One region of the Corynebacterium casei LMG S-19264 genome, then DNA from elsewhere that is predicted to be linked to it. Evidence: riboswitches for the same ligand, from Rfam matches in the RefSeq annotation. Region 1 holds a riboswitch; each other region holds the start of a gene.
The links. Region 1 has a riboswitch for thiamine pyrophosphate ahead of thiM (hydroxyethylthiazole kinase). Riboswitches for the same ligand answer to the same signal wherever they lie in the genome.
Positions count from the first base shown of each region.

Region 2: another riboswitch for thiamine pyrophosphate. It lies ahead of thiC (phosphomethylpyrimidine synthase ThiC); the one in region 1 lies ahead of thiM (hydroxyethylthiazole kinase).
Region 3: another riboswitch for thiamine pyrophosphate. It lies ahead of CCASEI_RS02695 (ECF transporter S component); the one in region 1 lies ahead of thiM (hydroxyethylthiazole kinase).

Region 1 is NZ_CP004350.1:100,932-108,284, reverse strand. Features, by position in the region: gene CCASEI_RS00605 (ABC transporter ATP-binding protein) at 1-29, opposite strand, end outside; gene CCASEI_RS00600 (ABC transporter permease) at 19-801, opposite strand; gene CCASEI_RS00595 (ABC transporter substrate-binding protein) at 801-1,847, opposite strand; gene thiE (thiamine phosphate synthase) at 1,856-2,524, opposite strand; gene thiM (hydroxyethylthiazole kinase) at 2,521-3,330, opposite strand; TPP riboswitch at 3,416-3,511, opposite strand; partial or broken gene CCASEI_RS15645 (prevent-host-death protein) at 3,606-4,053, opposite strand; gene CCASEI_RS00575 (hypothetical protein) at 4,194-4,640, shown strand; gene CCASEI_RS00570 (threonine aldolase family protein) at 4,689-5,753, shown strand; gene CCASEI_RS00565 (CueP family metal-binding protein) at 5,758-6,372, opposite strand; gene CCASEI_RS00560 (heavy metal translocating P-type ATPase) at 6,529-7,353, shown strand, end outside.
Region 2 is NZ_CP004350.1:773,269-780,621, forward strand. Features, by position in the region: gene CCASEI_RS03760 (BCCT family transporter) at 1-749, shown strand, start outside; gene CCASEI_RS03765 (SGNH/GDSL hydrolase family protein) at 859-1,740, opposite strand; gene CCASEI_RS03770 (OsmC family protein) at 1,760-2,308, opposite strand; gene CCASEI_RS03775 (FAD/NAD(P)-binding protein) at 2,367-4,364, opposite strand; TPP riboswitch at 4,730-4,839, shown strand; gene thiC (phosphomethylpyrimidine synthase ThiC) at 4,867-6,651, shown strand; gene CCASEI_RS03790 (ABC transporter substrate-binding protein) at 6,699-7,353, opposite strand, start outside.
Region 3 is NZ_CP004350.1:543,104-550,456, reverse strand. Features, by position in the region: gene CCASEI_RS02705 (energy-coupling factor transporter transmembrane component T family protein) at 1-688, opposite strand, end outside; gene CCASEI_RS02700 (ABC transporter ATP-binding protein) at 681-2,036, opposite strand; gene CCASEI_RS02695 (ECF transporter S component) at 2,036-2,641, opposite strand; TPP riboswitch at 2,632-2,750, opposite strand; gene CCASEI_RS02690 (DNA-directed RNA polymerase subunit beta') at 2,944-6,939, opposite strand; gene rpoB (DNA-directed RNA polymerase subunit beta) at 7,088-7,353, opposite strand, start outside.

The DNA of each region.
Region 1 (7,353 bases):
TGCAACTGCGGTGAGGTTTTAACGCTCATTGGCAGCGGTCCTTTCTTTGATATGCCACGGAATAACGGCCCGTTCCACCAGGTACGTGGATAGGTAGAGCACAATGCTGATCACAGCTGCGACGGTAACTGCGGCGAGCACCAAATCGGTGCGAAAAGCATTCTTTTGCACGCTCATATAAATGCCCAGGCCCTGTTTCGCGCCGACATACTCGGCGAAGATGGCGCCCACCACGGCATACGTAATGCCGATGCGCAAGGAAGTGAAAAAGAGAGGCAGCGCCGACGGTAGCCGCAAAAAGAGGAACTCTTTGATGCGCCCGGCACCCATGCTGCGCAGCAACGCCGATGCTTCCCTGTCCGCGCGCGCAAAACCATCGACTAGCCCGATGGTGACTGGGAAGAAGGTCACCAGAGCCACCACCAGAATCTTAGGCAGCAGCCCGAAGCCGAACCAGATGATCATCAACGGCGCGATAGCGACAATCGGAATGGTTTGGGAAGAAATCAGCAGCGGAACTAGGCCGCGGCGCATCAGCGGCGAGAAATCAATGACGATAGCAATCAGCCACGCGCACGCTAATGACACCGAAAAGCCCAGTAGCGTGACATTTAAGGTAGCCAGGGCATGCGCGCCAAGTGCGCTGCGGTGCTCCCAACCGGAGCTTGCCACAAGCGTTGGCGCCGGCAGCACCTGCGGGCGCACCGCGGTCAAACGCACGATTAACTCCCACGCGATAAGCAGCACGGCCAGAAAGCCTGCGGGCACCCAGATATTCTTAAAAGATAAATACTGCTTCATCAGTCCTGCAGATATTCATTGGTGAAAAACTCTGACCACTCCGGCTGCTTATCCAACAGTTTGCCGTTGTTATCAGTCAGCAGATCGGAATCGAAGAGGAACTGGCCGAGCTCGCTCCAGTGCTCCTCGGTTTGCACGCCGAAGTCACCGTTGTCATCGAGCATGTATTTATCCGCGAGCATCTCTTGGCTTTCCACCAGCATGTCTAGGTCAGTGAGCAGGCCGGCGTTTTCTTCCTGCAAAATCTTTGCGGCGGATTCAGGATCTTCCACGGAATCTTCATAGCCGCGAGCAAGGGCCTGCACAAAGTCACGCGCAGTATCCGGATTGTCTTCCAACCAGGTGTTATTGCCCACCACCAAGACTTGGTACGCATCCGGGAAACCATAATCGGTGTACGCGAAAGTCTTCAGGTCCACGCCGCGGTGTTCAGCTTCGATGCCTTCCCAGGCGACATAAGGGACGGTGAAATCAACATCACCGGAGTACAACGCCTCATAGGCAGAAGTTCCCAGCGTCACGGTTTCGAATTCGCCGTCGCCGCCTGCGGACTGTACCACGCCCTGCATAGTCTTGGTCTCCGCCGGGTTATCGAATCCACCGAAGGTCAGCCCATCCAAGTCGGCAGGGCTTTGGATGTCATCACGGTCTGCCAGTACCGCTACTTCCGTGGCCCAGGTTTGTTCCACGGCGAGTACTGATTTCAGGTCCGCGCCAGACGCCATGGACATCGACGCCGTGTCTTGGAAGCTGATGCCAAACTCGGCTTGGCCGGCATCGACAAGCACTTCGGGGTTGCTGTTATTAAACGGCAAGATTTCCACGTCAATGCCGGCGTCTTCGAAGTAGCCCTTGTTCAATGCCACGTAGAGCCCCGTGTGGTTGGTATTCGGTGTCCAGTCCAGCGCAAAGCGCACGGTAGTTTTCGCATTGCTTGCCGATACCCCCTCCGCCGCATCACCTCCCGCACAGCTAGTTAGCAAGGTAGCAAGGGCAACAACGGCGGCTGCGGCGATGGTGCGAAGAGAAATTGATGTAGTTTTCACGGTTTTTGTTATTCCTTTATATAAGTGGATTGGTTCCAGGCATCGGCCATGCTGCGGGCAACATGCTCGGGATCCTCGGCAGCACACAGCGCGGAGACAAAGCAGACACCAGCGGCCCCTGCTGCGCGCAGGTCAGCGATGTCTTCGGCGAGGACGCCGCCAATGGCCACGGTCGGCACCGGGGATATTGCGGTCAGGTGCGCAAAGCCCGCGATGCCCAGTGCTGGTGGATGATCCGGCTTGGTAGAAGTCGGCCGGATAACACCGACGCCGACATAATCCACGGTGCCTGCGGGAAGTGCGGCAACGGCAGCGAGGTGTTCTTCGGTATTCGCGGTTAAGCCGATAATGGCACCCGTACCGAGTTCTTCGCGCGCGGTCAGTACGGCTTCATCGGCTTGGCCCAAGTGCACGCCGTCGATGGCAATGCCACGCCTTTGAGCTTCGACGGCGACATCGAGGCGGTCGTTGATCACTAGCTTCGCGCGGCCATCGATAACTTCTGCAAGCTGCTCAAGTTGGGATAGCTGTTGGTCAAAACTGGCGTGTTTATCGCGCAGCTGCACCGTGTGCACGCCGCCGTCCACGGCCAGGCGCACGGTTTCCACCACGCCGCGCGCCCCGCACAGCACTGGGTCGGTGACTAAATAGATGCCATAATCCTGGCTGCTGCTCATGCCGCGTACTCCCGGATGCGCTGCTCCGAGGAGATGGCGGACGGGGTGAGGGTGGAGAGGGCATCGATAAGCGAAACTGCGAAAGACCCTGGACCTGCTGCTTGCGCGGCAGCCTGTTCGGCCGCGACGCCATAGACCGCATGCGCCGCGGCGACTGCCTCAACCGGGCAATAGGACCCGCGCACCGCGGCGAACGCAGCAATCAACGCGCCCAGCGCACAACCGCCGCCGGTGACCTGGGTCAAAAGCTCATCGCCGTTAGCCACGCGGATAACGCGCGTGCCATCGGTGATGAAATCCTCCGGCCCGGATACCGCGACCACGGTGTTGAGACGCTGCGCCAAAGCAATCGCGCCCGGCGCGGCGGCTTCTGTGGAATCTGTGGAGTCCACGCCCTTGCCGCCGGCTCCTTCCCCTGCCAAGGCAAGAATCTCAGAGGCATTACCGCGAATCGCGAACGGGGTTTGCGGAGCGAGTTTCTGCGCCAAGGCTGTGCGAATGGGCAACGCGCCAATCGCCACTGGATCCAACACCCACGGTGTTGCAGATTCGTTGGCGGCAGCGACGGCTTCTTCCATCGCTAAGCGTTGCTCCGGCGTGGGGGTTCCCAAATTCACCAGTACCCCGCCCGCGACCCGGGCGAAAGGGCCTGCTTCCCCGACGATGTCCGTCATCGCTGGCGCTGCGCCTATAGCAAGCACCACATTGGCGGTGAAGTTGGTAACCACCGAATTGGTTATGCACTGCACCAAGGGATTGTGCGCGCGTAGTTCACCGAGCAATGCTGCGGCAAAAGATAAGGTCATGGCCTTTCGCTTTCTTCCTCTGACGAAGAAGAATGTACAGCATCACCGCAGCGCACAATAGGACACCGATGGTATCCGCGCACAGCCAGTTTCATCCGGACAATCCCTTCGCCAGTACTAACTAGATCAGGTTCGACGGGTGTTATCTCAGCCGGTCTTTACGGCACCCCGTGTCTTAACGCACCACACTAGCCCAGGCCGCGTGTCCCGGCAATAACTTTTGCGTCAGAGCATGCCGAGGGAAGAATTTATGTCCTTTTCGAGCATCCAGCGTGCTACTTCGTCTCATCGGCATCGAGCCACTCGAGGTCAGCGCTTCCCAGTCCAGCAGCAACGGCGGTGGCTGTCTCTTTCCAAGAGGTCAGCTCGGAGATTGCCAGGTGTGGTTGTTCGGTAGCAAACGAAGCGCGGGCAGCGTCGACAAGGTCCTGAGCACAGGACTCACGATCCGCCGTGGACAAGGCGAGCATCCAGGGAAAGATTTTCGTCATGCGTTCGGTGAGCGTTCCATCTTCGTCGATGGCTACGGTAATTAACTGTGCAGCAAATTCGAGGAGACGCGCGCCCCTCAGCCTCGCGCTGCGACATCAACACCAGCGCCTCGCCGTCGCGACGCGTGATCGTGACCGGATGGTCTTCGGCCGCAGCGAAGACCTCGGCCGAGTGCTTGCTCAGATCCGAGGAGCGACGTGTCTGGTCGGGGCGATCAGCTGTAATAGGCATAACCACATCCCATTCGGAACATATTCGGAAGTCTAGCGTTATTGCCCTCCGCAAAGAACGCGAGCCTCCCTATGGGCTGAATTTTGTTACTACTCTTGATTGTCAAAGGCCCTTGTTGCCCGCCCACTTAAGGAGTGCCGATGGACAGTATGTTTATTATCTACCGAGGCAGAACTGTGACCTGGATCGATAGTCCAAACGAACCCCGTACGTGGACAGTCGTTTGTGGATCAGTATGGACAGAAGATGAGGTCCGTAGCCTGGCAGACAAGGCCCGCGCAAAAGGAACACCTCTCATCTCGGCCGAGGTGCCCCTCGCATTCACCGTAAACCCTGACTCTCCACCAACTTCCGTATTCATTCCAGGCCAGATCTGCATGGACCAAAACGATCCGCTGGCTGCAGAGTTCAGTGACTTTATCCCAATGAAGGCCTACTTAACGCGGGAGGAAGCAGAACGAGGAGAAGATGACTGGGATTACGTATGGGAGTTCCCTCTTCCGTGGATTGGTAGGTTCATGCTCACCCCCTTCACACTCGACCAATTTCCAGATGACCGCATGGACGCCCACAAGTTCTCGCTGTGACCGGTGTACGGTTTTCTGCAGAGCCGAAGAATCTCGAAGGAGTCCCGCGTGAAATCCCTGCATAACGTACAAGCGCACAGTTTCGCTTCCGATAATTATTCGGGCATTGCCCCGGAGGTACTCGCGGCGTTGACGGCAGCTAACGGCGGGCACCAGGCGGCATATGGGGCGGATGAGTACACGGCATTGCTTGACGATGTCATCGTGAAGCATTTTGGCTCCACCGCCACCGCGTATCCGGTTTTTAACGGAACTGGCGCAAACGTTGTGGGCTTGCAGGCATTGTTGCCGCGTTGGGGCGCGGTGATTTGTGCTGCGACTGCGCACATCAATGTCGATGAAGGCGGCGCACCCGAACGCATGGGTTCCATCAAGTTGTTGCCGGTGCCGACTGCAGATGGCAAGCTCACCCCGGAATTAGTCAACCGCGAGGCGTGGGGCTTTGGCAATGAGCACCGCGCGCAACCGCTGGTGGTTTCCATTACCCAGACCACAGAGATGGGTACCTGCTACACCCCGGAGGAAATTCGGGCGCTAGCGGATCATGTTCACGCTCGCGGCATGGCCCTGCACATGGATGGCGCGCGTCTTTCAAATGCGGCCGCAACACTCGGGCTGCCGCTGTCTGCTTTTACTACCGAGGCTGGCGTGGATGTTTTAAGCCTGGGTGGAACCAAAAATGGTGCACTCGGCGCTGAGGCCGCGGTAATTCTTAACCCCGATGCGCTAGTCGGTGGCGCGGAGACGTTGCCGTTTGTGCGCAAACTATCGATGCAATTAGCTTCCAAAATGCGGTTTATCTCCGCGCAGCTCATCGCGCTTTATGAAGACGACGTGTGGCTTAACAACGCTCGTCATTCCAACTCGATGGCCAAGCGCCTGCGCAGCAAACTCGAAGAAGCCAACCTACCAGGACTGAGCTTTACCCAAGCCACCGAATCTAATGCGGTCTTTGCCACCCTGCCCGACGGCATTGCCGATGAACTGCGCCAAAACTTCCACTTCTACGACTGGGATGCCACGCGCAATGAAGTGCGCTGGATGTGCTCCTTCGACACCACTGAAAAAGACATTGACGCTTTTGCCGCAGCCATAAAACAAGTGTGGGCTTAACACCCTAGCTAAGGCGCAAATCGGTGATACACGTTGCGTCTTCTGTTCCCGTGGCAAATTCCGTTGTGCCCTCTAAGCCCTGGTAATTCACCGTAATGGTACCGGCGCTTCCGCGCGGAACCCAAAACCCGGCAAAGCCATTGTCGAAGGTCGTGGCGGGGCCATCGACAAGCGTTGTGCCGGTTTCCTCATCAAAGACTGATACCTCTACTGGCTCATTGTCCAGCTCTCCCACGCAGGTGGTAAGGCTGTGATAGTAGCAATCATGGGTTTGGGACACGAAGGGGGCGACCGAGACATAACTCAGGTCCTCAGGCATAGCAAGTGTGACTTCTCCCGCCTGATTGCTCAGGATCAATTCTTCGCTTCTTACTGAAGCCATCAAATCAGTAGGGCGTTCAGCGATCGGTTGCCGATCCAGATAGTCAATTATCTCGCGAGCATCCATCCCCTCTAGGCCATACGCGTTTAGTACTTCTTCCTGCTCCGCGCCCGAGGATGAACAAGCACTTAAAGCGAGCGAAGCACCGACGATTGCGCTAACAATTGATGCGCTTTTTCTCGCAGCCCGCTGGGGGCTTGCTGGTTGCGATCCAGCTCCATCCTGAATATTTTCCATAGGCTAATTAATAGCACCATTTCTCCTATCCCGACAAAGAGCTAGCCTTCCTTGAAACATACCCTGTCGGGGTATACCGTTGTTTGTAGCGCTTAAATATCTATCTCCTCCACATCTCGGTTTCCTAAAATCCTAAAAATTGAGAGAAGAAGTGACATGAGTACCCCACACCACGATCACAAGTCCTCAAGCCATGATGAACATGATGGCCATGATGGCCATGATGGCCATGAAGGACATAACCATGATGAACATGCGGGTCACAGCGTTACAAAGTTTAAAGACCGCTTTTGGCTGAGCCTCCTACTGTCCATTCCGGTGATTGTCTTCAGCCCCATGTTTGCCACCTTCCTGGGCTACACCGTGCCGGAATTCTCAGGTTCAACCTGGGTCGCCCCGGTTCTAGGAACCGTGATTTTCCTCTACGGCGGCAGCCCTTTCCTCCAAGGTGGCGTGTCAGAGATTCGCTCGCGTCAACCGGGCATGATGCTGCTGATTGCCATGGCGATCACAGTCGCATTTGTCGCTTCATGGGTTACCACTTTGGGCATCGGTGGTTTTGAACTCGACTTCTGGTGGGAGCTTGCCCTGCTGGTTGTCATCATGTTGTTGGGCCATTGGATGGAAATGCGGGCCCTAGGTTCTGCATCTTCTGCCCTCGATGCCTTAGCTGCCCTCCTTCCGGAGAAAGCAGAAAAGGTTGACGGCGATGCTATCCACTCGATAGCCATCTCTGAACTTACTGCTGATGACATCGTGCTAGTTCGCCCCGGCGCGCGAGTACCTGCTGACGGCACCATCATCGATGGTTTCGCTGAATTCGACGAATCGATGATCACTGGCGAATCCCAGCCTGTATATCGCAACAGTGGCGAAACAGTTATCGCCGGCACCGTGGCTACGGATAACACCGTGCGCGTCCGAGTGGAAAAGATCGGCGCTGATACCACCTTGGCTGGTATTCAACGCATGGTTGCCGAA
Region 2 (7,353 bases), 670 kb from region 1:
CAACCATCTTCGTTCTTATCTGGTTCTCCATCTTTGGCCGCGCTGCGGTTGAGATGGAAAAGTCCGACCCAGGTGTTCTCACCACGCCAGTGGTGGAAGAGGGCAACACTCCGGTGGCGCTGTTCGCGCTTCTTGAGCAGTATCCGCTCTATGGCATTACCGGTTCGCTGGCTGTCTTCGTGATTGCGATCTTCTTCGTTACCTCGATTGACTCCGCGGCACTGGTCATGGACTCCTTTGCCTCCGGCGATGAAAATGTTTCTCCTGTCTACTACCGTATTGGTTGGGCATTCGCCGTTGGTGGCGTCACTGCAGCACTGCTATTCATTAATGAATCAGGCATTGAGGCGATTCAGGAAGTGGTCATTATCGTGGCCCTGCCATTTTTCATTATGATGTTCCTATTGATGTACTCGCTGCTGAAGGCAATGGGTGATGACTACTCGGCCGAGCGTCAAGTTGCCTCCCGCCAGTGGGAGCGCACAGACAGTCCGGAGAGACTTGAAGAGCAAGAAGCCAAACCGGCACCTGGTTATGATGAGGATGGCAACCCCATCGACGTACCAGAATTTGAGTATGACGATGATGGCCGATTCCGCATCCCGGGCCACGTGGTGGTCGATGGTGATGTTTACGTTGGCGGCGACGTGGACAATGATTACACGCCAGAGTCTCCGCTGGATAGTGCTGACACTGATGTCAGCTCGCCTGACAAGCCTGACGCAAATGGTCCCGGGGCAAGGAGCTAGTGCTACAAGCTAGATGGGCTCGATCAAACAGATAAGTGCGCACCCACTTCCTTCGCCAAGGAGAGTGGGTGCGCACTTTCATATCTACTGCGGCTCCACTGCGGCTTTATTAAAGCTCTGCTGTGATGGCTTCTGCCATTGCTGCTTGGCCGCGTGCAGTCGGGTGCATTGGATAAGCACCTGTCTCTGCGCCGGTTAGATCCGTCCAGCGTTGTTCTGGTGGGGTGCAGACCGTGTGTTCCTCTGCATTCTCGGGGATGATGAACGGAATCTGCATCTCTGAGGAGACACCTTTGATGCGTCCGTTGATTTCATTGGTCAGGCCTACCGCCCAGCCGCGGTCATCTTCGGAGATAAATGCCGCGTCTTCGCACTGGCCTTCATCCGTAATCAGTGGCATGTACCCGGTGACCATAATGTGTGCTTCAGGAGAACGCTGCTGCACACTGTTGTAGACGCTAAAGAGCATTTCATTGACCGAATTGGTCATCTCGTCACGGTTGAACCGTGACGCACAATCTGATTCTTCGCCGGCAGCTCGAGCCTCCTGGAAGCACCGTGCGATATCGGGGAAACCAATGTCATTGCCGCCGATGGAAATGGTGACAAGGTCAGTGTCCTTAGTTAATGACTCCAGCTGTGCTTCGATCGGGCCCTCGGAACCGGCGCGAGTGCTAAAAATATCCGCGGTTACCGCACTGGAGCAGGTAGCATCTACGAAGTTCTTTACCCCCTCATGCTGCGCTACCAACGATGGATAGTTATCCGCTGAACGGAAGCACTCTGCTGGGCCTGTTGTCTCTGCTGTCCGCGAACCCATGGCAGAATAAGAATCTCCGAGTGCTACGTACTCCTGATACGTTGCTGAATCAGCAGGAGTCTCAGAAGCGGTAGGGGACTGCGAACTTTCCTGGGACTCAGTACTGCATGAAACAAGCGTCCCCGCCGCCAACACTGTGATGGCAGCGGGGACGCTTAGAAACTTCTTCATGTTTGCCCAGCGTAGCGGATTAGACCAGCTTGTGGGTCAGGTTTGCTGGACGAGTGTAGGTGTTGACCACAGGGGACCACTGGATTGCATCATCCACAATCTTCTCTAGGGTTTCACGGTCAGCGTCACCGTCAACGTCCACATTGACCTGAACATCGGAGACACCTGGACGCTTCTCATCATTCAAGTCGCCAACGCCCCACACGGGGGAAACATCGATATTGGACTCAATGTCGATATCAATCTTGGTCAGGGTAACGCCACGGTGGGTAGCAATAGCCTGGATGCCTACGGAGATGCAGGCTGCGAGGCCCGCTTGTGCAATCTCAGTTGGGTTTGGCGCGGAGTCATCACCAAGCAGCGCCGGTGGCTCAGAAACCAGGACTGGCTTCAGATCACGAACTTGAGTGTAATTACGGAAGTGGCCATCAGCCTCGGTGTGAGTCTTGATGACCTTCTTGCCGCCCTCTGGATTGTCAATGTTCTTTTGACGCAGGGACGCAAGCTTGTCCTTGTCGATTGCCTCTAGTGGTTCACCGGCGGTGTGATTTGGGGTCAAATCAGACATTTAAATTCTCCTTCGTTGTTGGAACGATTCCCATGCTAGTCCTAGTTGTCGACTTATGTTAGACAGCTTGGTTCATTCTATTCACACCAAGAGCTATGCCCGCAGCGCTCGTCGCAGCTTTGTCCGCTTCTTGGATAAACCACGAGTCAGTGCCAGGTAGCGGTGGGGAAATGGTGGTATCTGGATACTGCGCGTGCGCTGGGATTCCCACCATGTGCAGGCGCGAATCTTGCTCGCCGTCTTCGCGCAGAACCCGGCGGGTCTGCGGATCCTGGGCAACGGATGCCGTTGGAATCTCCGTGCCGTCTTCCCAAATATCCGTGAATGGAACAACACGTTGTTGGTCCACGAGATTCTTTGTGAAGGCATCGGCAGGCGTCTTGCGAATATCTGGCTTGTGCACCCAAGCATCTAACAAGGTGGTGCCGCGGTAGCGCACACCGCCCGACGACGGCGAGCTCATGGTCCACTCACCAGTACGGCGATCCATGTCCAGCAGCGGATAGCCGCCAATGAACTTCACAATTCCCGCATCCACCAGCGCCATCAGCTGACGGGTGCGGAAGATTGGTGGGCCTGAGCACGCCAGCTGCGCCAACGCGATGGCTTTATCAAACATGTGGTGACGCGACTCCACGGTGTAGCTGCCTTCCGCGCCAAGCACTTGGGATGGCTTGCGGGAAAAGCCCAGCGACCACAAAGCAGCACGAACCGGGCTATCCGGCCCTTGCTCTGCATCCTTGAGGTCTTCTTCCAATCGCTGCATCAGATACGCTGTGAGCTCATCCGAGTTATCGAAGTTGGCTGGCAGCAAATGCATCCAGCGCAACAATGAAAAACGCTTGGTGGTGTACTGCGTGATGACATCATCGAGGGCGGTGATGCCGTTGAAGACAACGCTGGCATCGACCTCTGCGTCATCGATTGCCTGCACGATGGTGTCTAGGTCAGCCTTGAGCGCCTCCGGCTCCACGCGTGCCAACGTCTTCAAATATGCGTGGTAAGCATCGCGTGCAACGGCCGGCCACACTTCCACGTCATAGTCGATGGAACGGCGACCGCTTCGCGATGACAACTCTGCCACGACCTTCTTCAACCGTGGAATCTCCGCTGGCGCCGGCAAGCCGCGATCATCCGACTGCGGCATGAGCGGGTATCCACGGCGCGAGCTCGCGTAATACGTTGGCTCCTTGCCTGTTGGAATATAGCGAACCCCACCGCGGGCACTTGGATCATCCACGAACTTTCCGCCACGCTCTTGCGTGGTCAGAATCAAAATATCAAAAAAGCCCATGCCCAAACCGCGGGAGAGCACCTGCTCATTGTCCTTGATGGAAGCAACATCTTGCTCAATTGGGTTATTGGCGCGAATCCACTTCAGATCAGGGTGCTCATCAAGTGTTTGCTTGATCCATTTTTCCTGCTCTGAATATCCCTGGTTCTGCCAGCCGGTGACCGCGATGGTGACATCTGCGTCGATGCTTTCTCCGTTACTTAAGGAAATGGTGTCAAAACCACCCTTGTCCTCAATACCGGTGGCACGCGCCTTATGGGTCTTTACCGTGACCCACTCCGGAATATCCGCGAGCACCGACTCATAAAACCACACCAGGTAATAGCCATACAGTGCGCGCAAAGGATAAGAAGCAGGCTTAACCTGCTCCAGTTCTTCCTTGCTAAACCGCTTTGCTAATTCATCACCCAACGGGTGCTTTTCAACGTAGGCACGCTTTTCTGCGGAAACCTCATCCTCATAACCCAAGTGCAGACGCACCCACTCGTAAATGGTGGGGCCTTCCACCACCGGCGCATCCACTGTCGCGCCGGGCTCAGAAAACAGCGTCATGCCGTGCGCAAAAGTGTTCATGCACAGCGCCTTGGTTTGCGTAATGTCCCAAACTCGGCCGCCGCCGTGCTGCGCATCATCAATGAGATGCAAAGTCAGATCCTGCGGGGTAGTGGTCTCCGCATTGAGATGCGCAACAAGACGCTCCAGCGTGGAAACCCCACGCGGACCCAGACCGATAATCGCTATGGAAGGCGAAGTATTTGGCATAGTGTGAATCATCCCTCAGTTAACTAGACCCTAAAGTCCTTCTATTCTTTAGACGACTGTACCAACCTGTCTATTTAAATTAGTAAGAGCGGTTCACCGTGATGTCTGGCTCTGAATCCAATTCCCTTAACGGTAGGCGGTGCTTACTGTGTGAATAGTCAGCCGTTGGACACCTTTAGATTCACGATTGCTGAGAATAAAAAGGTTTCATAAAGGTCGATTTGAATTTAACTATTTGGTTCGAAGCTTCTGTTAGTGGCTGCATTTTATGGCTCTAGGTGTCATCGCGGCCAGATTGTATTTGGCCGAGAAGGAAATACCAGTAGGGGAGTTATTGCCGCGAACGTGGTTGGGTGGTAAAATGGGAATGTCCATGCGGGTGCTTCTACGAGGAGCTGAGATCGGGCTAGTGATGTCCGAGACCGTTGAACCTGATCCGGTTAATACCGGCGTAGGAAATTAGGAGACTTCATTGTCTGATCCAAAAAATAGTGGCACCAGTCTGTCTAAAACGCCCAATGACGCGTACAGTCTACGAAACTCTGAACAACATTCTTCCCACCACATTGGCTGGTTGAATGACTTGGAACATGGAATTCGAGTTCCGGTAACTGAAATCCATCAGAGCGATTCACCTGATGGAACCCCGAATGAGCCTTTGCAGGTGTATAGAACGATGGGCCCTGGCAGTGTGCCTGAAGTGGGCCTAGAACCACGGCGGGCAGAGTGGATTGCAGCACGCGAAGATACGGAAACTTATCAATCCCGCGGTGTGCGCCTGGAAGATGATGGGCTTGGTGCGGTGCGGCGTGGGGCGTCCTCGCAGCAATGGAAGGGACGCATGCCAGTTCCAATTCGAGCACGTTCTGGGAGCACGGTGACGCAGATGCACTATGCGCGACGTGGAATCATCACGCCAGAAATGCGATACGTTGCATTGCGAGAGAACTGCGATGTGGAAATGGTGCGCAGTGAAATTGCAGCGGGAACGGCAATCATTCCCGCTAACGTCAATCATCCGGAGTCGGAACCGATGATCATCGGTAAGAGCTTCCTTGTGAAAGTCAACGCCAACATTGGAAACTCCGCGGTGACAAGCTCGATCGACGAAGAAGTATCGAAGCTCGAATGGGCAGCGAAGTGGGGCGCCGATACGTTGATGGATCTTTCAACCGGAAATGATATTCACACCACTCGCGAGTGGATTATGCGTAACTCGCCCATCCCCATCGGTACAGTTCCCATCTATCAAGCGCTGGAGAAGGTCAATGGCGATGCAAATGCTCTAACGTGGGAAATCTACCGGGATACCGTCATTGAACAGTGCGAACAAGGTGTTGATTACATGACGGTTCATGCCGGCGTGCTACTGCGTTACGTGCCGTTGACGGCGGACCGAGTTACCGGGATTGTCTCACGCGGTGGATCGATCATGGCCGGATGGTGTTTGGCTCATCATCAGGAGAATTTCCTCTACACCCACTTTGATGAGCTGTGTGAGATTTTCGCCGCCTACGATGTCGCTTTTTCCCTTGGGGACGGGCTCCGCCCCGGTTCAATCGCGGATGCTAATGATGCAGCTCAATTCGCTGAGCTTGATACCTTGGCTGAGTTGACTGAACGGGCATGGAAATATGATGTTCAGGTCATGGTTGAAGGCCCTGGTCATATTCCATTCCACAAAGTTCGTGAGAATGTTGAACGCCAGCAGGAGCTGTGCAAGGGCGCACCGTTTTACACGCTGGGGCCATTGGTTACTGATATTGCGCCAGGCTATGACCACATCACATCCGCAATTGGCGCTACGGAGATTGCCCGATATGGCACGGCGATGCTGTGCTACGTCACGCCAAAAGAGCATCTTGGCCTGCCAAACCGGGATGATGTTAAGACCGGCGTCATCACGTACAAGATTGCTGCACACGCAGCAGACGTGGCTAAGAATCATCCCGGTGCAACTGCGCGTGATGATGCTCTATCTAAGGCGAGATTTGAGTTCCGCTGGAATGACCAATTTTCGCTCGGACTGGACCCGGTCACCGCGCAGGAATTTCACGATGAAACCCTGCCGGCTGAGCCTGCCAAGACCGCACATTTCTGTTCCATGTGTGGTCCCAAGTTCTGCTCGATGAGAATCTCGCAGGACATCCGCGATACCTACGGAAGCGCTGAAGCTCAATCCGCTATCGCCGGCATGCAACAAAAGAGCCAAGAGTTCCTGGCCTCGGGCGGACAGGTGTATTTGCCAGATCCGCTTGTTAAGAATGCCGGCGAGGCGAATGGGTAATTGAATCATGCCGAGCTTTTCCGCAGATCTACGCGCTGAAGCACTCTTCAAGATCGGAAGTCACGATCGATGCCGCTGAGGGGCCGGTGTGAACCCAGAGCGTGAAGTTTTCGCTGATGCAAAGCTGGCCGTTCTCTACTGCAGGAAGGGTATTCCACAAAGGGTTGCTTTCTGCTGCCTCCAAGGGCGCGGGACTGTCGACGAATGCGATAATGCGGTCGGCATCGAGAAGTCCGATATTTTCCGGAGGGATAAAGGACCACTCGCCGTTTTCGGACGGCACTGCTGATTCCACTAACTCGATGTTTTTGTAGACGCTGTGGAACTCCAGCTCCTACAAAGCTATCGGGCAGATATTGGCGAACTTGGTCATCACGGATACGAAGCAGCATGGTGCGCTGACCTGGTTCGTCGATGTTTGCGTCCAATTGCTCAATAGATTCGTCGGTCTCTTTGATTACTTCAGCGGCTTTATCTTCGCGTCCAGTAATCTCAGCCAACGCAGTCAGCTGGTCGCGCCAGCTGTTGGAGCCTTCCGCGTCCCGTGATGCAATTGCAGCGACCGGAGCAATGGGCTCGAACTTTTCCAGGTTCTCTTCGACGGCTTCATCTCCGATGATTAGGTCTGGATTTAGATTTGCGATGGCCTCGAAATAGGGTTCATCGTCGTTTCCTACAACCTCCATGTTTTCAGGTGCATCC
Region 3 (7,353 bases), 440 kb from region 1:
CTATCCAGTCGGTGCGGGTGAGCTTTGATTCTCGTGCCCAGGTACGTTTGTTTCCGCCGGGAATGGGGCGGCCAAAGCCACGCGCTTCCATCGCGGTGGCAAGCTTGCCGCCGCGGCGCAGGGCAAGAACCAGCAGGCCGAAGGACATGGACAAGGTATGAGCTATTTTTCCGCGGTCCGCTAGTCCGCGTGCGCGTCGCGCCTGCGTCATGGCTTGCCAGTCGTCTTTAAACAGGGTCAGCATGCGCACGCCAGCTACCGCGCCGATGACAAAGCGTGCGGGAAGCCGGAGGATTTGTGCGAGGGCATCGCCGAGTTCCGTTGGGTCGATATCGCGCGCGAGCACAATGACGGGCAAGGCCACCGCCAGCACGCGCAGCATCATGGCCAGGGCAAGCTCGATGGAATTGTCAGTCACCGTAGCCAGGAAGAAGGAGAAATATTCCCTTCCACCTTCTTGCGCATAGAGCAACATCGAAATGCCGGAAATAGGTGAGATGATAAACAGCGGCCAAGACATCTTCAGCAATCGCACAAGCCCGATGCCGCACAGGGGCGCGAAGATAAAAGTAACCAGCAATGAGACGGCAGCGCTCACCCAATCCACAGACAACAGCAGCGGGGTGGTGATAAGCAGTATCAGCGCCAAGCGCGTGAGCGGATTGACCCCACGAATCAGGTTAGGCATGGGCGCTCACCACCAGGTGGGCATCAGCCAGAGCCGAAATAAATAGTTCATCGTGGGTAATGGATGCCACGGTGACACCGGAGTCAGCCAACTCACGAATCATGCGCACGAGCTCCGCGAAGGTCTGCGGGTCCTGGCCAAAAGTCGGCTCATCCAATAGCACCACTTCAGGTGCGGTTACCAGAGCCGTTGCCACGGACAGTCGGCGTTTTTCGCCACCGGACAGAGTAAACGGGTTGGCATTGACCAAAGAGGTTAGCCGGAGTCGCTCCAGCAGCTTGTCGATGCGGTCTTGGTCGACCTTCTCCCCCATGACCTGCGGACCGACCCGCATTTCGTCGATGACGCTTCGCGCGACAAATTGGTGTTCTGGGTTTTGGAAGACGTATCCAATGCGGTGTGCCAGCTGCGCTGAAGTCCACTTGTGCGGGGACTTAGCTAGTCCCTTGCGCACGCTGTCGGAATATCCCAACTCGCCGGAGATAGGGTCAATAAGCCCTGCCATGGTCATCAACCAGGTGGTTTTTCCAGAGCCGTTTGCACCGGTGATAACTGTCGATGCACCTTCGGGAATCGCCAAAGTACGTGCCGGACCAAAGCGCGTGATGAGGTCTTTGGAGCACAGCGCCGAAGAAGCATCGGCAAGCTGTGTGCGTGCCACCGGAAGATCTGTAATCTTACGTGCCTCGATGGCTGGCTGCACGTCGCCGTCATAAACCTTCGCGCCGTGATGCAACACGATGGCGCGATTCAAAACCGGCGCCCAATCTTTGTAGTTGTGTTCAATGACTATCAGCGTGGCGCCGGTTTCTTCCACCACGTGGTTTACCGCCGCGACGACATCGGCAGCGCCTTGCGCATCCAAGTTCGCGGTGGGTTCATCCAGCAAGATGACTTCCGCACCCATGGCAATAACCCCCGCTAGCGCCAGGCGTTGCTTCTGCCCGCCGGATAGCCGCGCAGTGGGATGATCAATGTCGAGGTCAAGGCCCACCATTTCTAAGCTGCGGTGCACGCGGTGCCAGATGTCATCGCGTTCAAGGCCGAGGTTTTCACACCCGAAGGCGACGTCATCTCCCACGCGCGAGGCAATGACCTGCGAGTCAGGGTCTTGTAGGACGAGGCCGACATTAGCAGCATTGATAGTGAGCTCACCCTGCAAAGTGCCTTCATCATCCCCTCCCAGCACACCCGCGAGAGCAGCCATGAGCGTGGACTTTCCGGAGCCTGAATCACCGGCGAGTAAAAGACGTTCGCCGTGTTCAATGCTCAGGTCTAGTTCATTAATTGCGGGCTGATGCCGGCCGGCATGTTGCCAGCTCAGCCCGCGGGCAACAATCTGTGGCATTAACGCTCGCGCTGCTCGCGTCCTACGGCAAAACGGTCCAAGGCACCGGTCTTAGCCAGAGCTTTCACCGCGAAGAAGCTCAGTGCTCCCGCGAGGATTGCGCCCGAGATTACCAGGCAGGTGAGGTAAATGAGGTTGAATTCCAAGGACTTAGCGATGTTCGCGGAGGTAAACAGCTCGAGGACAAACGCTCCGATGGCCGCGCCGATACCGCCCAGCGCTGCGACGGTCAGGCTGAAACGGCGGTAGAGGAAGATAGCGAAGACGATTTCCACGCCCAAACCCTGTGCCAGGCCGGAGTACAAAGTCTCTGGTCCCCACTGGGAGCCGAAGACAGCCGAGACAGTTGCCGCGAGAGTTTCCACGTAGATTGCTGCGCCCGGTTTGCGGATGACCAGCGCACCGATGACACCGCCGGCGAGCCAAATGCCGGTTGCCAATCCACCAAGACCGGGAGTGAGTGCGTCCATGGCCATAAACCAGGCGTAGCCAACTGAGTTCCAAAAGACGAACACTAGGCCGCAGGCTACTGCGAGGATGGAAGCAACGATAATGTCTACGACTCGCCAACTGAGAGTGCGAGCAGGGTTAGCTAAAGTAACCATTTCTTTTATCCTTTCGCCGGCATTATCCGGTTCAAGTTCGACGGTTTCCCAGCGCCTGCGCCAGGGGTCTCAGCCCGCACTTTGCTTGCGAGCACCCGTAAATGAATATGATGCTCCTCAAGAACTACCAGAGTGCTCATACGCATGGCAAATATCTCGCCTTGAACCACCACGTGGGCAAAACAAAACGGCAGCGCCCGCGCTACTGAAAAATCAGTGCGCGGGCGCTGCCCTTATCTCGCAGGGACTACTTCTAAGTCTCCCGGAAAGTGGCCACGGAATTTCTTCCGTGAACAATTCCCTTAGAAGGTGAAGTCCTCATCCAGTGGGACGGAAGCGCCGGTGAACTCACCGAAGCCGTCGTCGCCGTAGATGGAATCGCCGTAAGTCGGAATCGAGTATGCCGCGTTGCGGGCAGCCTCGGTTGGCTTAACGGAGATGTTGCGGTAGCGAGAGATACCGGTACCAGCTGGGATCAGCTTACCGATGATGACGTTCTCCTTGAGGCCGATTAGCTTATCGGAGCGCTTGTTAATAGCGGCATCGGTAAGCACGCGGGTGGTCTCCTGGAAGGACGCCGCAGACAGCCAAGACTCGGTAGCCAAGGAAGCCTTGGTAATACCCATGATCTCTGAACGCAGCTGTGCTGGCTCATTGCCCTCTGCCTGCATCGTGGCGTTGATCTGGCGTGCCTCGGAAAGGTCAACCAGAGTACCTGGCAGCAAGTCGGTGTTACCCGAATCGATGACGGTACCGCGACGCAGCATCTGACGGATGATGATCTCGATGTGCTTATCGTGGATGGCCACACCCTGAGCACGGTAAACAGCCTGAACTTCATCAATGAGGTGCTTTTCCACACCACGGCGACCGAGAACCTCGAGCACGTCGTGTGGGTCAGCCGCACCGCGCATCAGACGAAGACCGGTGGTGACATGGTCACCGTCACGCAAGGAGCGCTCGATCATCGCGTTCGGGTTGGACTCCATTGGGCGACGAACCTGAGCAAGGCCCTGACGCTTCGACAGCTTCTCGTAGACCACGTTGTCCGAACCATCGTCCGGAGTAATGGTCAAGGTCCAGAAGTTACCTTCATCAGACAGCGAGATGGTGCCATCGACAGAAGCGATTGGTGCACGGTTCTTAGGGTTACGTGCCTCAAACAGCTCCTGAACACGAGGCAGACCACCGGTAATGTCGCCACCGACACCACCCTGGTGGAAGGTACGCATTGTCAGCTGGGTACCAGGCTCACCAATGGACTGCGCTGCAACAATACCGACGGCTTCGCCGATATCGACCAGCTGGCCAGAAGCCATGGACTTGCCGTAGCACTTTGCACAAACACCGGCTGGTGTCTGGCAGGTAAGCACGGAGCGAACCTTGACCTCAGTAACGCCTGCGTTAACCAGCTTGTCGGTCAGTTCCTCAGTGAGGTCTGCGCCTGCTTCAGCAACAACGTTGCCTTCAGCATCCTTGACATCGGTTGCAACAACACGGCCCGAAGCTGAGGTCTCCCACAGCTCGTGAACAGCGTAGGTGCCTTCAGCAACTTCCTCGCCGATTGGGACGCGAACGCCCTGACGGGTGCCACAGTCGTCTTCGCGAACGATGACATCCTGCGCAACGTCAACCAGACGACGGGTCAGGTAGCCGGAGTCAGCGGTACGCAGAGCGGTATCCGCCAGACCCTTACGGGAACCGTGGGAGTTGTTGAAGTACTCCAGAACCGACAGACCTTCACGGAAGGAGGTCTTAATCGGACGGGTGATGTAGTCACCCTTAGAGTTCACAACCATGCCCTTCATGCCGGCCAGGGTCCAGATCTGACGCATGTTACCTGCTGCACCAGACTTAACGATCATCGGAATTGGGTTGTCGTCAGGGTACAAAGCCTCAACCGCGTTACCCACGGAGTCGGTTGCATCCTTCCATAGCTCAACCAGACGGTCGTAGCGCTCACGCTCAGTCAGCGCACCCTGATCCCAGTACTTGCGCTCAATGCGCTCTGCTTCCTTCTCATAAGACTCGAGCATCTCGGTCTTGTTTGGAAGAACCAGAACGTCGTGCATGGTGATGGTGACGCAAGAGCGGGTTGCCCAGTAGAAACCGGCATCCTTCATCTTGTCCAGCACCTGCGCCACGGTGATCATTGGGTACTTGATAGCGAGGTCGTTGATGACGTCACCGAGCAGGACGATGTCCTTGGAGCCGCCCTTACGGACCATGACGCCCTCAAGGTATGGGTAGTTCCATGGCAGGAGCTCATTGAACATGATGCGACCCAGGGTGGTCTCAGCCATCCAGGACTCGCCCTTGGTCCAGCCGTCTGGGAACTGAGCTGCCTCAATTGCCTCAGTTGGACGCAGGTGATCAATGCGAACCTTGATTGGAGCCTGCAGGCCAAGGACACCACGGTCATAAGCCATGATGGCTTCTGCGTAGGAGGAGTACACGCCCTGTGCAGGACCGTTCTCATCCGCTGGTGCGTAGCGGCCGTTGCCACCAATTTCATCCTCGCGCTTGTTCATGGTGAGGAAGTACAGACCGGTCACCATGTCCAGGCGTGGCATAGCCAGTGGCTTACCCGACGCTGGGGAGAGAATGTTGTTGGAGGACAGCATCAGAACACGAGCCTCAGCCTGTGCTTCTGCGGACAGTGGCAGGTGAACTGCCATCTGGTCACCGTCGAAGTCGGCGTTGAATGCTTCACAAGCCAGTGGGTGCAGCTGAATAGCCTTACCCTCAACCAGCTTTGGCTCGAACGCCTGGATGCCCAGACGGTGCAGGGTTGGTGCACGGTTCAAAAGAACTGGGTGCTCAGAAATTGCTTCTTCCAGAACGTCCCATACCTCTGGACGCTGACGCTCAACCATGCGCTTAGCGGACTTGATGTTCTGCGCGTAGTCATTTTCAACCAGTCGCTTCATCACGAATGGCTTGAACAGTTCCAGAGCCATCAGCTTAGGAAGACCACACTCGTGCAGCTTCAGCTGAGGACCAACAATAATTACGGAACGACCAGAGTAGTCAACACGCTTACCCAGCAGGTTCTGACGGAAACGACCCTGCTTACCCTTGAGCAGGTCGCTCAAGGACTTCAGTGGACGGTTGCCAGGACCGGAGACTGGGCGGCCACGACGGCCGTTGTCAAACAGTGCGTCAACAGATTCCTGCAACATACGCTTCTCGTTGTTCACGATGATCTCAGGTGCACCGAGGTCGATCATGCGCTTGAGGCGGTTGTTGCGGTTGATGACACGACGGTAAAGGTCGTTCAAGTCGGAGGTTGCGAAGCGGCCACCGTCAAGCTGAACCATTGGGCGCAGCTCTGGTGGGATCACTGGGATGGAGTCCAAGACCATACCAGCTGGGTCATTGCCCGAACGCTGGAATGCAGCAACAACCTTGAGGCGCTTGAGCGCACGCATCTTCTTCTGGCCCTTGCCATTGTTGATGATGTCGCGCAGCTCTTCTGCCTCTGCGTCGAGGTCGAAGTTGCGGATCAGGGTCTGGATAGCTTCCGCGCCCATGCCGCCGGTGAAGTAATCCTCGTAGCGGTCAACCAGCTCTTCGTAGATGGATTCATCAATGATCATCTGCTTTGGAGCAAGCTTGTTGAAGGTGTTCCAGATTTCATCCAGACGCTGTACCTCACGCTCACCGCGCTCACGAATATGCTGCATTTCCTTATCAGCAGCATTCTGAACCTTGCGGCGGGCATCAGCCTTAGCACCCTCTGCCTCGAGTGCAGCCAGGTCATCTTCCAGCTTGGAAGCACGCTCAGCGATTTCAGCCTGAACGTCATCCTCAACGTCCTTCTTCTCCAAGAGCATTTCGCCCTCGAGAGTAGACAGGTCATTGTGGCGAGCCTCATCATCAACAGAGGTGATGATGTTAGCTGCGAAGTAGATGATGCGCTCCAGGTCCTTCGGAGCAAGATCCAACAGGTAGCCCAAACGGGATGGGACACCCTTGAAGTACCAGATGTGGGTTACTGGCGCAGCGAGCTCAATGTGGCCCATGCGCTCACGACGAACCTTGGACTTCGTGACCTCAACGCCACAACGCTCACAAATAATGCCCTTGTAGCGGACACGCTTGTACTTACCGCACTGGCACTCCCAGTCACGGGTAGGGCCAAAGATACGCTCACAGAAAAGGCCGTCCTTTTCTGGCTTCAAGGTGCGGTAGTTGATGGTCTCAGGCTTCTTAACCTCGCCCTTAGACCAACGGCGAATGTCGTCGGCGGTGGCCAGTCCAATACGAAGCTCGTCGAAGAGATTTACGTCGAACACGTAACGTCTCCCTTTCATCCTCCTGAATCGGAGGAAGTTGATTGGCTTTTAGTTCTAATTAACGTTTCATCCATCGCCTGCGCCCAAACTGCACACGACTGCAAATTGCAGTCCTGCGGGTTTAGGCGCTTGCGACGCCTAGCACTTGTTAAGCGATGTCTGCGGAAGAGTTCTCATCACGGGACAGGTTAATGCCCATGGAAGAACCGGATTCCAGATCATCTTCGTCGGTGCCAGAAAGCTCCATTGGAGTGCCGTCAGTGGAAAGAACTTCAACGTTCAGACACAGGGACTGCAGCTCCTTGAGCAACACCTTAAAGGACTCAGGAATACCTGGATCCGGGATGTTGTCGCCCTTAACAATTGCCTCGTAGACCTTGACACGACCAACCACGTCATCGGACTTGATGGTCA